2 regions of the Shewanella sp. 11B5 genome follow, and region 2 is predicted to be linked to the other one. Evidence: predicted binding sites of a transcription regulator. Region 2 holds the regulator's gene; the other holds the start of a gene.
The links. Region 2 encodes FliA, which starts transcription of late flagellar genes. Its sites were predicted from a motif close to CTAAAGNTNNNNNNNNNNNNGCCGATA; they were not measured.
Positions count from the first base shown of each region.

Region 1: a site for FliA is predicted at 1,668-1,694, ahead of CXF78_RS13590 (cytoplasmic protein). Genes of this name have one in related genera too.

Region 1 is NZ_PJAP01000584.1:181-4,089, forward strand. Features, by position in the region: gene CXF78_RS13580 (TMEM165/GDT1 family protein) at 197-751, shown strand; gene CXF78_RS13585 (SpoIIAA family protein) at 957-1,337, shown strand; gene CXF78_RS13590 (cytoplasmic protein) at 1,438-1,632, opposite strand; gene CXF78_RS13595 (transcriptional regulator OhrR) at 1,795-2,286, shown strand; gene rlmC (23S rRNA (uracil(747)-C(5))-methyltransferase RlmC) at 2,276-3,409, shown strand; partial or broken gene CXF78_RS13605 (chromate transporter) at 3,589-3,909, shown strand, end outside.
Region 2 is NZ_PJAP01000442.1:129-3,962, forward strand. Features, by position in the region: partial or broken gene CXF78_RS10285 (protein phosphatase CheZ) at 1-419, opposite strand, end outside; gene cheY (chemotaxis response regulator CheY) at 433-816, opposite strand; gene CXF78_RS10295 (RNA polymerase sigma factor FliA) at 861-1,580, opposite strand; gene CXF78_RS10300 (MinD/ParA family protein) at 1,573-2,454, opposite strand; gene flhF (flagellar biosynthesis GTPase FlhF) at 2,459-3,834, opposite strand, start outside.

The DNA of each region.
Region 1 (3,909 bases), on a different contig from region 2:
AGGGGAGTAGCTAATCTTGTTTTGCTGTTATGGCATACAAGATGTCTGTATCAACATAATTGGCCTCATGCCATGGTGCAGACAGTAACACACTGTAAATCAGTGATTTTACCAAGCGAGACCTAAGCACAGTAACTGCATCAAGGGGTATGCGGTGGCTTGTGCTTAGTTGTCATTTACCCCTAGGAATATCACATTGGAAGCTTTATTCGCCTCAACTCTCACAGTTGCCATCGCTGAAATAGGCGACAAAACTCAATTATTAGCTTTACTGCTCGCGGTGAGATTTAGCAATAAAACCGCTATTATCTCAGGCATTTTGCTTGCCACATTATTAAATCATTTTCTTGCCGCATGGTTAGGTCAATGGGCAATTGCATGGATTGATCCACAATGGGCGACCTATTTGGTGGCAGGGTCATTTTTTGCTATTGCACTATGGGTCCTTATACCCGATAAAATGGATGATGATGATAATCGCTTCTATAAACTCGGTGCTTTTTCTGCAACGTTTATTTTGTTTTTTATTGCTGAAATAGGGGATAAAACTCAAATTGCGACGGTGGTCTTAGCGGCAAAATACCAAGCACTGACATGGGTTGTCATCGGCACGACATTGGGAATGTTAATTGCTAATGTCCCCGTTGTGCTGGCTGGGCATTTTAGTGCTAACAAATTGCCCATGAAACTGATTCATCGCGGTTGTGCTGTGTTGTTTGCGCTACTTGGGGTCGCTACATTGCTGTGGTAAAAGGAGGTTCCATGTCCGATAACCAAGTTTTTGATGCAGATACTGCCTGTGGGTTGCCCTAGGTTGTTGCCATTGCTTTTTTGTGCAGTCCGGCACACACTTCATTTTATGATTGGTTAAAATGTAAGCATGCATAGCTTTATGGATAGGCGCGTGCATGTAAATGTGTAATCGCATAGTAAACGGATAGTAAAGGAGTCACGATATGGATATGAAGAAACATGGTTTATCGATAGGCATAAACCGAATTGAAAGTGTGTTTTTTGTGACATTAAAAGCCATTGGTACATTAACCCACGAAGACTATCTCGTCATTACCCCTATGCTAGAGGGGGCATTAAGCCAAGTTGATCAGCCTAAAGTGAGTTTATTTCTTGATGCTACCGAGCTTGACGGCTGGGACTTACGCGCCGCTTGGGATGATTTAAAGCTGGGATTAAAGCACAAATCTGAGTTTGAAAGAGTGGCCATTTTGGGCAATAAAGATTGGCAAGAATGGGCGGCCAAAATTGGTAGTTGGTTTATTGCTGGTGAGATAAAATATTTCGAAGATGAAGATGACGCCTTGAAATGGCTTCGATATTAATATGATGTTCAAGCTCAGTTGCTCTCGAACGATGCAAAGGTCTTTAGCGTTGTGATGGCGTCATTAGCCCTAGGAACAGATTTTCTAGGGCTTTAACCATTTATGCCGTGGTATTAACATTATGACCACTGTTGCCAACGGGCTGCGGTGCAGGTGGCTGAGCCGCTTCAATGAGTTGTAATGCCATTTGACCTTCAATTTTTTGCTGTTCTTTAGCCATTACGGCCACTTTTAAGCTGCTGCCAGAATCAATTGTTGTTGGCATTGAAGACGGTGAATTAATACTAATTGACATGGTTAACCTTAATATAAAGTCGGATGGTAATAATATATCGGCTGAAAATCAAAATGCTTGACTCATTTTTGTTAAAAAGCATTCGTTGGAATTTTTTGATTATAGGTTGCGCACAACCAATGTTATAATTAGCTCATATTATTGGTTAGTGGAGTGAAGCCTATGTCTAGTAAAGCGCTTACTGAGTCTCAATTACCTTCAGCGCAAAATCCGCTAGCACTTGAAAACCAAGTGTGTTTTTCATTGTATAGTGCGACTAATGCGATGATCCGTGCATATCGACCATTATTAGATGAGTTATCGCTGACTTATCCGCAGTATCTAGTGATGATGGTACTTTGGAAAGAGCCGGGGATCAGTGTTAAAACCTTAGGTGAAAAATTACATCTTGATTCTGGAACATTAACACCCTTGCTAAAGCGTCTAGAAAGCAAAGGCTTAGTGAGCCGTAGCCGTAGTGAATTAGATGAACGCGTGCGAGTGTTACATGTTACTGAGCAAGGCCAACAATTACATCAGCAAGCGTTGAGTATTCCTGAACAGATGCGTTGTAAAGTGGGTGGCACTATTGAAGACTTACAACAATTAAAGCAACTGTGTGATCAAGCATTTACCATGTTAAATTCCGGAGAGGCGAGCAGCTGTGAAATGTGATTATTTTGAGCGTGGCGATTGTTTGTCATGCCGCAATATTCAACTACCTATGGTTGAGCAAGTGAGTGTAAAGCAACAACAGTTAATCGATTTGTTTCGTGGCATTTCAGTTAAGCAATGGCTAGCGCCGATATTAAGCGCAGAATCAGGTTTTCGTAATAAAGCCAAAATGGTCGTTTTAGGTGCCGCTCACAAACCTATTTTAGGTTTGGTTAATCCTAAAGGGGAGCCGGTCAGTCTATGTGACTGTTCGTTATACCCTAAAGATATGCAATTATTGTTACACCGTTTAGAACGATTTGTGCAGCAAGCTGGTATACCGCCTTATCGGGTCGATAAAAGCAAAGGCGAGCTAAAATTTATTTTACTGACTCGCAGCCAAAGTAGTGGCCAGTTTATGCTGCGTTTTGTATTACGCAGTGATCAAGCCATCGTGAGAATTGAACGAGAATTACCTCAATTATTACAAGAGTTTCCCGAAATCACCTTAGTCTCGGCCAATATTCAGCCAATCCACATGGCGATTCTTGAAGGCGAAAGGGAAATATTTTTAACGGAAACGACACGATTAGAAGAACAACTTAATAATGTACCGTTGTTCATACGGCCAAAAAGCTTTTTTCAAACGAATCCTGAAGTCGCCGCCCAGTTGTATCAAATAGCGAGGGAGTGGGTTACTGAATTTAAACCGAACTATATTTGGGATCTATTTTGTGGCGTCGGTGGATTTGGGCTGCATTGTGCTGACAGCAATATCCGTTTAACTGGGATTGAGATCGAATCTGAAGCAATAGAATGTGCCATCTTGTCAGCAACTAAACTAGGGTTTACCCAAGTGGATTTTAGCGCACTTGATTCAACTCATTTTGCCAAAGAACAATCTGCTCAAGATAAACCAGATCTTATTATTGTAAATCCACCTCGGCGCGGATTAGGAAAATCATTATGCGACTCACTGAGTGAGTTTGCACCTAAAGCAATCGTGTATTCTAGTTGTAATCCACACACCTTAATGAGCGATTTAGAGTACATTACGGGTTATCAAATAACCAAAGTTCAAATGTTTGATATGTTTCCTCATACTGATCATTTTGAAGTATTGGTTATGCTAGAACAGCTGTAATAGTCTTTGCTATCAATTAAGGTATTTTAAAAATCGTAATTAAGTACTCGTTTGGTGTCGCTAAGTTATGGGCTATATCGAGCAAAGGTAGCAGTTAGATAGTGGTGTATGTTGTCATCATAAAAATGTCATCTTAATGTCATAACATTGTTTATTAACATAAAAAAGGTACTAGGACGATGTGGCAAATTTTCAGTCGCTTTTTAGCGTTAGGGTTAATCAGTTTCGGTGGCCCTGCGGCTCACATAGGCTATTTTAGAAAAGCATTTGTTGACGACTTACAATGGCTAGATGGTAAACAATATTCAAGTTTTGTTGCTCTTAGTCAGTTTATGCCAGGGCCAGGCTCAAGCCAGATAGGGTTTGCAATTGGTTATCATCGAGGTGGTTTACTGGGCGGATTAGCCGCCTTTTTAGGTTTTACTTTACCGTCTTTTTTACTGATGTTTTTATTTGCTGTGACCAGTGCGCAATGGCTGGAGATAACTGCCGTAGAGGGT
Region 2 (3,834 bases):
TGACAAAGCGACTTAAACTCACCCATTTCAATGTCACGACGCATCAATTTATCCCACATTGGCGTCACTGATTGTATATTGCTAATGATGGTATCGGCCAAAGGCAGACATTCTTCAACTGCATCCATAGTTTTATTTGCAGCTTGTTCTGTCATGTCGATAACATAGTTCAATCTTTCTTTAGCATCTGGTATTTCAGTATTAGCTAATTCAGATAAACGGTTATCAACTTGAAAATCTTTTAGTGCGCTATGGAGTTGTCGAGTTAGCTTACCGACTTCTTCAAAAAGCTCACGCTGCAATGGCGTAGCAAGCTCTCTGATCATTTCATCGGCTTTATCTTGTTGACCCAAGGTAAGCAATTCAACAAGTTCTTGGGCCTGTTCGAGGGTGATTAACCCCGATATTGATGCCTGCATGACTTATCCTTGCTTATGCGAGTCGTTCAAAGATTTTATCTAATTTTTCTTTTAACGTAGCTGCGGTAAAAGGTTTTACTACATAACCATTTACACCGGCTTGCGCGGCAGCAATAATCTGTTCACGCTTAGCTTCTGCAGTTACCATTAGCACAGGTAAATGCTTTAACGAATCATCTGCACGGATTGCTCTAAGTAAGTCAATACCTTGCATTCCAGGCATATTCCAGTCTGTTACCACAAAATCAAAATCGCCTTTTTGTAACATAGGTAGGGCTGTTGAGCCATCATCTGCTTCTTGGGTATTATTAAATCCCAAATCTCGCAACAAGTTCTTAATGATACGCCTCATTGTTGAAAAATCGTCAACAATAAGAATCTTCATATTCTTGTCCAAGGTTTCCTCCGGTGAGCTGACACTCGTTTGCTCTAGATAAGTTATTATTCTTGTGTCCAATGCTTGAGCTTCGCTTTTAATCTGAGCATTGCCTGACTTAATATCTGGCTTACTCGCGATTCGCTAACTTCAAGGATGGCACCGATTTCTTTTAAATTTAATGCTTCGTCGTAATATAACGACAACACTAATGCATCTCTTTCTGGCAATGTCTTAATTGCTTCAACCAATGCAGATTGGAATTGAATTTCAGCAAGCGAGTCAAAGGTTTCATCTGGTGATTCGTTATCTGTGATTAACACATCTTGCGAAACACCAAGATCTTCTATGCCTATGATTTTACCAACAGAAACATCATTTAAGATATGATGGTACTCATCGAGCGACATATCAAGTTTTTCAGCAATTTCTGTATCGTTGGCATCTCTTCCAAGCAGTTGCCCCAATTCATCAATTGCATGTGCTACTAGACGATTATTACGATGAACTGAGCGCGGAACCCAGTCACCACGGCGAATTTCATCAATCATTGCACCACGAATTCTGATGCCAGCAAAGGTTTCAAACTTAGCCCCTTTACTGTTATCAAATTTAGAAGAGGCCTCAAGTAAACCCATCATCCCTGCTTGTAATAAATCATCAAGTTGCACCGATGCTGGTAATCTTGCCAGCATATGATGAGCAATTCTTTTTACCAACGGTGCATACTGTTCAACAATAGACGTTTTGTTATCGAACTGAGTATACGCTGCGGCTTTATTCACTCGTTCTTCCTTCTTGTATCGGCTTACGTTGTACAAGACGTTCAACAAAAAATTCTAAATGACCACCAGGCTGTTGTGGAACTGGCCAAGTCATAATTTTGTTGGCTAATCCATGATAAGCAATAGCTGAAGGAGACTTAGGATACGCTTCAACAACTAACTTTTGCTTACGAACAGCTTTACGTAAATTTTCATCAAATGGTATTGTTGCCACTAATTCTAAAGCAACATCTAAAAATCTATCAGTCACTTTACTGAGTTTAGCAAATAATTCCATACCTTCTCGAAGACTACGAACCATATTTGCCACAATTTTGAAGTGGAACACACCATGTTCACGACTTAATATTTTAATTAGCGCATAAGCATCAGTAATTGATGTTGGTTCGTCGCAAACGACTATCAATACATCCTGTGATGCACGAGAAAAACTCAGCACCATGTCTGAAATACCCGCGGCAGTGTCTACAATTAAAATGTCGAACTGAGTACGCATTTCACTAAATGCACGGATAAGTCCAGCGTGTTGCGCTGGCGATAACTCAACCATCGCTTGAGAACCCGATGTGGCAGGAACAATACCAATACCTTTAGGTCCGCGTACAATGATGTCATCTAATTCGGCATCTCCAGACAAAACATGAGATAAATTTTTCTCAGCACGTATCCCAAGCATGACATCGACGTTGGCTAAACCTAAATCGGCATCAAGCACTAATACGCGTTTGCCTTTTTCAGCTAGTGCTACCGCAGTATTAATTGACACACTGGTTTTGCCCACTCCGCCTTTACCACCGGATACGGCAATTACTTTAACTTTATCGTTATTTGGTTGATTCATCATACGTAAACCACTTGCTTGATCCCGAGTCATATCTTTACTCAAATGCATAGGCTGTGTCATTAGACCACACTGTGTCTTGTGACGATTGTTGTTCTGTTTCATTTAACGCCGCGAGAGCCTTCTTAGCCAACTCTAACGTATCTGCCACTTTCATGTCCTCAGGAACACGTTGACCGTCAGTAACATAGCTCAATGGTAACTCATTTTGAATCAATACGCTCAATGCACCTGCAATTGATATCGATTCATCTAACTTTGTTAAAATCGCACCGGCTAATGGAATTCGTTTAAAATGTTCTACAGCATCTTGTAACACACGACGTTGGCCAGTCGCTGATAAGACTAAGTAGCTCCGTATTGGGATCCTACTATTTGCTGTTAAATTGTCTAATTGCTGATATAAGCGCATATCACGCTGCCCCATACCTGCCGTATCAATTAATACTAACTTACGATTTCTAAATTGATATAAAATTTGTTCTAATTCGGTTAAATCATGTGCTTGCTTAACCGGACAGCCCATTATTTTGCCATAAGTCGCTAATTGCTCATAGGCACCAATACGATAATGGTCAGTGGTAATCAATGCTACCTGCTCTGGGCCATGATGGGCGGCAAATCGAGCGGCTATCTTAGCTAAAGAAGTTGTTTTACCGACACCAGTTGGACCAACAAACGCCACAACACCACCGCGTTTGACAATGTCATCGCCTTGATTATCGAGTAAATTGGCTAAACTTTGTGGTAAAGCTCTTACTAAATCTGCTGGGGTGTAGTGTTGACTTAACCCAGCTAGTTTAGCAGCAACTGCTGGAGAAAACTCTGCTGCAATCAATTTACTTTCTAACATTGCGCCGACAGGATCGGTACGCTTTTTTTGGTCTTTCATCAACGATGAAACTTGATGGGTCAATAAGTTACGCAATGAAGCCATTTCTTCGCGCAGTGCATCCATATCAGCAGATTGATTTTTATTGGTTTTTTTAACTTGCTCTGGTGCCGCTTGCGATTGAAAAGTTGATGCTGGTTTAGCAGATTTTGCCCCTTGTAATTGGCGGGCCCATTCTGGTAAATCTGGTTCATCTTGGCTCACAGACATTTGTTGTGTCATGCGATTATGTTGTTTTTGGAGTAATGCTTGTAAAGAATCAGCCTCAGGAGGTGGGTTCACCTTTGATTGGGCTTTCATGGCAGGCTTAGTGCCTAATGACACTCGATCGTCACTGACATCCATAAAACCAGTTGTCGGCGCTTGTGATGCGATGGCAGCTTTAGGTTCATCATAATCTACAGCAGCGACAATTTCGATTCCGCCAGTGACTTTTTTATTTGACATAATGACAGCGTCAGAACCCAAGGTTTCTTTTACTTGAGCTAATGCCGCGCGCATATCTTTGGCAAAAAATCGTT